DNA from 2 places in the Kluyvera huaxiensis genome. Region 1 is predicted to be linked to the other one. Evidence: predicted binding sites of a transcription regulator. Region 1 holds the regulator's gene; the other holds the start of a gene.
What was found. Region 1 encodes PhoB, which activates phosphate uptake and scavenging genes when phosphate is short. Its sites were predicted from a motif close to CTGTCATAAAACTGNCNNAT; they were not measured.

Region 1 (3,425 bases):
ACTGGGAGACCGTATTCAGGCGAGGCGTTTCGTGATAGAGCGCCAGGCAGATTGCGTCAAGCAGGGTGGTTTTCCCCGCGCCGGTCGGGCCGGTAATGGCAAACAGACCGTTGCTGGCAAACGGCTCCTGGGTAAAATCGATTTTCCACTCGCCTTTCAGCGAGTTGAGGTTTTTCAGGCGCAGGCTGAGAATTTTCATGGCTGTTGCTCCTCGCCAAGGCCGTGTAGCGTTTCATTAAATAGCACTTCTAAGCGCTGCTGTTGCGGCTCCTCCAGCGTTTCCAGCGCCAGACGGCGGTGGAAAACCTCTTCGACGCTGAGCTCGCTTAAAGTTTCACGCTCCTGACTTGCCAGAATACGCTGGCGCTGTTCGCGGCTGCGGCGTACCAGCAGCACCTCGACCGGTAGGTCATCGGTGATAACCTGAATTTTTCGCTGAATATCATGCAGGTATTCGTCGCTGGTTATCTCAATGTCAACCCACGTTGCCGATTCGCTATCCGCATCTCGCCACTCGGCCAATTGCGCGCTGATGCTGTCAAAATCGCCCTTAATCACCGCCAGCGGCTGTGTGACCGGGACCACGAGCGGCGTGACTTCATCCAGCTTGCCGTCAGCAAACGTCACCAGGTTAACGCTTTTGCTCTTGCCGGTTTCATCAAAGCTCAGAGCGATTGGCGAGCCGCTGTAGCGGATATGCTCGCTGCCGCCGATTTTCTGCGCCCGGTGAATATGCCCCAGCGCGATATAGTCGGCGGGCGGGAAGTTTTGTGCCGGAAACGCATCCAGTGTGCCAATATAAATGTCGCGTACCGCGTCACTTTTGCTGGCACCAACGGTGGTCAGATGGCCGCTGGCGATAATCGGCAGCCTTTGATCGGCGCGCAGTTCACAGGCCTGCTGGTACTGCTGTTGATAGTAATCCGTGATGCTTTCCAGCACCTGGCGCACCTTTTCGCTGCCGGAAAGCCCGGCCTGGCTGGTAATGATGTCGCGCGGACGTAAAAAAGGCACCGGGCAGAATACCGCCCCGGGCGCGCCATCGCGCTGGTTTAAGATAAACGGCTCGTGACCGGCGCTGGCAATGACCGTGGTGTTGAGAAACGAAAGGATATCGCGTGATTCGTTAAGCGTGGCAACCGAGTCATGGTTGCCCGCCAGCACCACCAGATGGCAGCCGGTTTGTTGCAGATTGACCACAAATCGGTTGTACAGCTCGCGCGCATAGCTCGGCGGCGAACCGGTATCGAAGATATCGCCTGCGACAATAATGGCATCGACTTTTTGTGCTTCAGCGGTGGTCAGAAGCCAGTGCAGGAAAGCGTCATGTTCGGCGGCTCGGCTCTTGCTGTAGAAGTTCTGGCCAAGGTGCCAGTCCGATGTGTGGATAATGCGCATAGCGGTTCCGTGAAAGATGACGTAAAGGTGATTATAAACATTCACCTGGGCCAGGGTCGATGCGTGAGATAACGTTGTGTCATAAATGATAAAACGCGATCATCTAACGGTCATGTTTTTCATAAATCTGTCATAAATCTGACGCATAATGACGCCGTATATAATACTGATGTCTAAAACAGGGCAAATAATGGCAAGACGTATTCTGGTCGTTGAAGATGAAGCGCCGATCCGTGAGATGGTGTGTTTCGTGCTGGAACAAAACGGTTTTCAGCCGGTGGAAGCGGAAGATTACGATAGCGCTATCAACAAGTTGAATGAACCCTGGCCCGACCTGATTTTGCTCGACTGGATGTTACCGGGTGGTTCAGGGCTGCAATTTATTAAACATCTCAAACGTGAAGCGCTCACCCGTGATATACCGGTAATGATGCTAACGGCGCGCGGTGAAGAAGAAGATCGTGTCCGTGGCCTCGAGACCGGGGCGGATGATTACATCACCAAGCCATTCTCGCCAAAAGAGCTGGTCGCGCGTATCAAAGCGGTGATGCGCCGTATTTCACCGATGGCGGTGGAAGAGGTGATTGAGATGCAGGGGCTGAGCCTTGACCCTACCTCGCACCGGGTGATGACCGGTGAAAACCCATTGGATATGGGACCTACCGAATTTAAGCTACTGCACTTCTTTATGACGCATCCGGAACGTGTCTACAGCCGCGAACAGCTGCTGAATCACGTCTGGGGAACCAACGTCTATGTTGAAGACCGTACCGTTGACGTGCATATTCGTCGTCTGCGCAAAGCGCTGGAACACAGTGGTCATGACCGCATGGTGCAAACCGTTCGCGGCACGGGTTATCGTTTTTCCGCCCGTTTCTAATTTTTGACAGGAGTGTGACCCGTGCTGGAACGGCTGTCATGGAAAAGGCTGGCCCTGGAGCTGCTGTTATGTTGCCTCCCGGCCCTGGTGCTGGGAATGGTATTCGGCTATCTACCGTGGTTTTTACTGGCGGCGGTGACCGGACTGCTGGTCTGGCATTTCTGGAATTTACTGCGGCTGTCCTGGTGGCTATGGGTTGACCGAAGTATGACCCCGCCGCCGGGACGCGGTAGCTGGGAGCCTCTGCTGTACGGGCTAAACCAGATGCAGTTACGTAATAAAAAGCGCCGTCGCGAACTGGGTGGGCTTATCAAACGTTTTCGCAGCGGTGCCGAATCGCTGCCGGATGCGGTGGTGCTGACCACGGAAGAGGGGGCCATTTTCTGGTGTAATGGCCTGGCCCAGCAGCTGCTGGGACTTCGCTGGCCCGACGATAGCGGGCAAAACATTCTTAACCTGCTGCGTTACCCCGAATTTACCCAACACCTCAAAAAACGCGATTTCCTCAAACCGCTGCACCTGGTGCTCAACAGCGGGCGCCATCTTGAGATTCGTGTGATGCCCTATACCGACCGTCAACTGCTGATGGTGGCGCGTGACGTCACGCAAATGCATCAACTGGAAGGCGCGCGCCGCAACTTCTTCGCCAACGTCAGCCACGAACTGCGTACCCCGCTGACCGTGCTGCAAGGCTATCTGGAGATGATGCAGGAGCAGGTGCTCGAAGGGATGCCGCGCGAAAAGGCGCTGCATACGATGCGCGAGCAAACTCAGCGTATGGAAGGGCTGGTTAAACAGCTGCTGACGTTATCTAAAATTGAAGCCTCGCCGGTGCTGACGCTCAATGAAAAAATCGATGTGCCGTTGATGCTGCGGGTGGTTGAGCGTGAAGCGCAAACGCTGAGCCACAATAAGCACCAGCTTCATTTCGATATTGACCAGAATCTCAAGGTACTGGGTAATGAAGATCAGCTCCGTAGCGCGATGTCGAACCTGGTCTATAACGCGGTGAATCATACGCCGGAAGGCACGCTTATCACCGTACGCTGGCAGCATGCGCCGCACGGTGCGTTGTTTAGCGTCGAGGATAATGGCCCGGGCATCGCCCCTGAACATCTGCCAAGGCTGACCGAGCGCTTTTATCGCG
Region 2 (3,425 bases), on a different contig from region 1:
GCGCGAACAGGGCTGTTGGGTGACGGCGATCCGTCCACCGACGGTTCCATCTGGCACCGCGCGTTTGCGTTTGACGCTCACCGCCGCGCATGAGCCGCAGGATATTGCGCATCTGCTGGAGGTGCTGCATGGCGAGCGTGGATAAACAGGCGGTGGCCGCGGCGTTTGGCCGTGCGGCGGCCCATTACCACCAGCATGATGAGCTGCAGCGTTTGAGCGCGGCGCATCTGCTGGCCCAGCTTCCATCGCCGTCGTTCGCGCGAGTGCTGGACGCCGGATGCGGGCCCGGCAGCTACAGTCGCTACTGGCGTGAGCGAGGGAGCTATGTCACCGCGCTGGATCTTTCTGACGACATGCTGCAACAAGCGCGACATCATCAGGCGGCAGATCGCTATTTGCAGGCCGATATCGAAGATATTCCGCTGCCGGAAGGTGGTTTTGAGCTGGTGTGGAGCAATCTGGCAGTGCAGTGGTGCAGCGATATCCGCGTGGCGCTGGCTGGGCTTTACCGTCAGCTGAGCCCCGGCGGAACGCTGGCATTTACCACCCTGACGGCAGGCTCTCTGCCGGAGCTCAATCAGGCCTGGCGCGCAATCGACAGCCATCCGCATGCTAACCGCTTTCTGCCGGAAGAGGCGCTACGCGATGCGCTGGCAGGCTATCGCTATCAGGAAACATCAACCTCTATCACACTGCCGTTCCCCGATGCGCTAAGCGCCATGCGCTCGCTGAAGGGAATTGGCGCGACGCACCTCCATCAGGGGCGCAGCAGTCAGCCATTAACGCGCGGCAGGTTGCAGCAACTTCAGCTGGCATGGCCGTCGCAGGCGGGCGAATGTCCGCTGACTTACCATCTTTTTACAGGAGTGATTACGCGTGATTGAGCGCTACTATGTAACCGGAACCGACACCGAAGTGGGGAAAACCGTCGCCAGCACCGCACTGTTGCAGGCAGCCCGTTTGCTTGGACGGCGCACCGCGGGCTATAAACCGGTGGCCTCCGGCAGCGAAATGACGCCAGAGGGATTGCGCAACAGCGATGCGCTGGCGCTCCAGCGTAACAGCGTGGTGCCGCTTGATTATGATGCGGTCAACCCATACACCTTCGCAGAGCCAACTTCCCCGCATATCGTCAGTGCCGATGAGCGGCGTCCCATTGAAGCTAGCGTGCTCTCGGCAGGATTACGTACATTGGAAGCGCAGGCGGACTGGGTGCTGGTGGAAGGGGCGGGCGGCTGGTTTACGCCGCTGTCACCGACGCTGACGTTGGCCGACTGGGTCAAAATGGAACAACTGCCGGTCATTCTGGTGGTTGGCATCAAGCTGGGATGTATTAATCATGCGGTGCTGACCGCACAGGCGGTACAACAGGCTGGGCTGCGCCTGGCGGGCTGGATTGCTAATGATGTGACGCCGCCTGGGCGTCGCCATGCCGAATACCTCAGTACGCTCCAGCGAATGCTACCAGCCCCTATGCTCGGTGAAATTCCATGGCTGGGCGACGCAGTAGAGACTCAACCGCTGGGGCACTATCTTTCACTGACCGCCCTCTGACGTTGTTTGCGGGTTATCTTCATTCGTAAGCGCTAACCCGCAGAAAACGTAAAAGAATCGAGCAAAATTTCCCTAATACAGCTACGTCTTTTCGCTGATAAATATCAAAATCAGCAGGAAAAAAAATATTTGCCGTGGCTTTTCGTCCATGTTGCGCAAATCGCCGGGTGGCGGGGGATAGGGGCTGGAGGTAGTTATCCACTATTCCTGTGGATAACCCTGTGTATTAGGGTTAGAAAACTTGCGGTAAACGAGAGAGCATGCGGCTTTCGCCTGAATTGACGCGAAACGCATCTTTTGCATGTTTTCATTTATTATCAATAAGATAAATAAAAGCAATGGCGTCACAAAAAGTGCTGTGAATTGCCATAAAACTTTCATGACCTATATTGACAAATGTTAAAAGAGAAAATGTTCTGGGGATAACCCTTTATGGCTGGTTTTTTATCTGGTCAGAGGATAAATTTCAGCCGCTCTTGCCTGTTATCGCCATGAGTACACGAAATACGATAATGCATCACTGGTTTTATATCCAGTATTTTTTATTGGCAATTCCGCAAGCGGCGAGTAGAATTAATCTCCAGCCCGGCCATCAGTCATCAGGTAGCGTTGTCCATGAGTAAACCCTTTAAGTTACATTCTGCGTTTAGTCCTTCAGGCGACCAGCCTGTTGCCATTGCACGTCTGAAAGAGGGGCTGGAAGACGGCCTGGCGCACCAGACTCTGCTGGGCGTAACCGGGTCGGGTAAAACCTTTACCGTGGCTAACGTCATTGCCGATCTCCAGCGGCCAACGATGGTGCTGGCACCGAATAAAACGCTGGCGGCGCAGCTGTACGGCGAAATGAAAGCCTTCTTCCCGGAGAATGCGGTCGAGTATTTCGTCTCTTACTACGATTACTACCAGCCGGAAGCCTACGTTCCGAGCTCCGATACCTTTATCGAAAAAGATTCCGCCGTTAACGAACATATCGATCAGATGCGTCTGTCGGCGACCAAAGCGCTGCTTGAGCGCCGTGATGTCATCGTGGTGGCGTCGGTATCGGCTATTTACGGTCTGGGCGATCCAGACCTGTATTTGAAAATGATGCTGCATCTGACGGTGGGCACCATTATCGATCAGCGGGCCATTTTGCGCCGCCTGGCGGATCTGCAGTACACCCGTAATGACCAGGCGTTCCAACGCGGCACCTTCCGCGTGCGCGGCGAGGTTATCGATATCTTCCCGGCGGAATCAGACGACATCGCGCTGCGCGTGGAGCTGTTTGACGAAGAGGTCGAGCGGCTGTCGCTGTTCGACCCGCTGACTGGGCATATCGAATCTACCCTGCAGCGCTATACGGTCTATCCGAAAAGCCACTACGTGACGCCACGCGAACGTATCGTGCAGGCGATGGAAGAGATTAAGGTTGAGCTAGCGGAACGACGCAAAGTGCTGCTGGACAACAACAAGCTACTGGAAGAGCAGCGTCTCAGTCAGCGTACCCAGTTTGACCTTGAAATGATGAATGAGCTTGGTTACTGCTCGGGCATTGAAAACTATTCACGCTTCCTTTCTGGCCGTGGACCAGGCGAGCCGCCGCCGACGCTGTTCGACTATCTGCCGGCCGATGGTCTGCTGGTTATTGACGAATCGCACGTCACTATTCCGCAAATTGGCGGTATGTATCGCGGCGACAGGGCACGTAAAGAGACGCTGGTAGAGTACGGGTTCCGCCTGCCGTCAGCGCTGGATAACCGCCCGCTAAAATTTGAAGAGTTTGAAGCGCTGGCACCGCAGACTATCTACGTATCGGCGACGCCGGGTAACTACGAACTGGAGAAATCCGGTGGCGACGTGATTGATCAGGTTGTGCGCCCTACCGGGCTGCT

Region 2: a site for PhoB is predicted at 1,918-1,937, ahead of uvrB (excinuclease ABC subunit UvrB). Genes of this name have one in related genera too.

Annotation. Positions count from the first base shown of each region.
Region 1 is NZ_JBEFLV010000011.1:91,676-95,100, forward strand. Features, by position in the region: gene sbcC (exonuclease subunit SbcC) at 1-199, opposite strand, end outside; gene sbcD (exonuclease subunit SbcD) at 196-1,398, opposite strand; gene phoB (phosphate response regulator transcription factor PhoB) at 1,589-2,278, shown strand; gene phoR (phosphate regulon sensor histidine kinase PhoR) at 2,300-3,425, shown strand, end outside.
Region 2 is NZ_JBEFLV010000003.1:130,959-134,383, forward strand. Features, by position in the region: gene bioF (8-amino-7-oxononanoate synthase) at 1-145, shown strand, start outside; gene bioC (malonyl-ACP O-methyltransferase BioC) at 129-884, shown strand; gene bioD (dethiobiotin synthase) at 877-1,554, shown strand; gene uvrB (excinuclease ABC subunit UvrB) at 2,170-3,425, shown strand, end outside.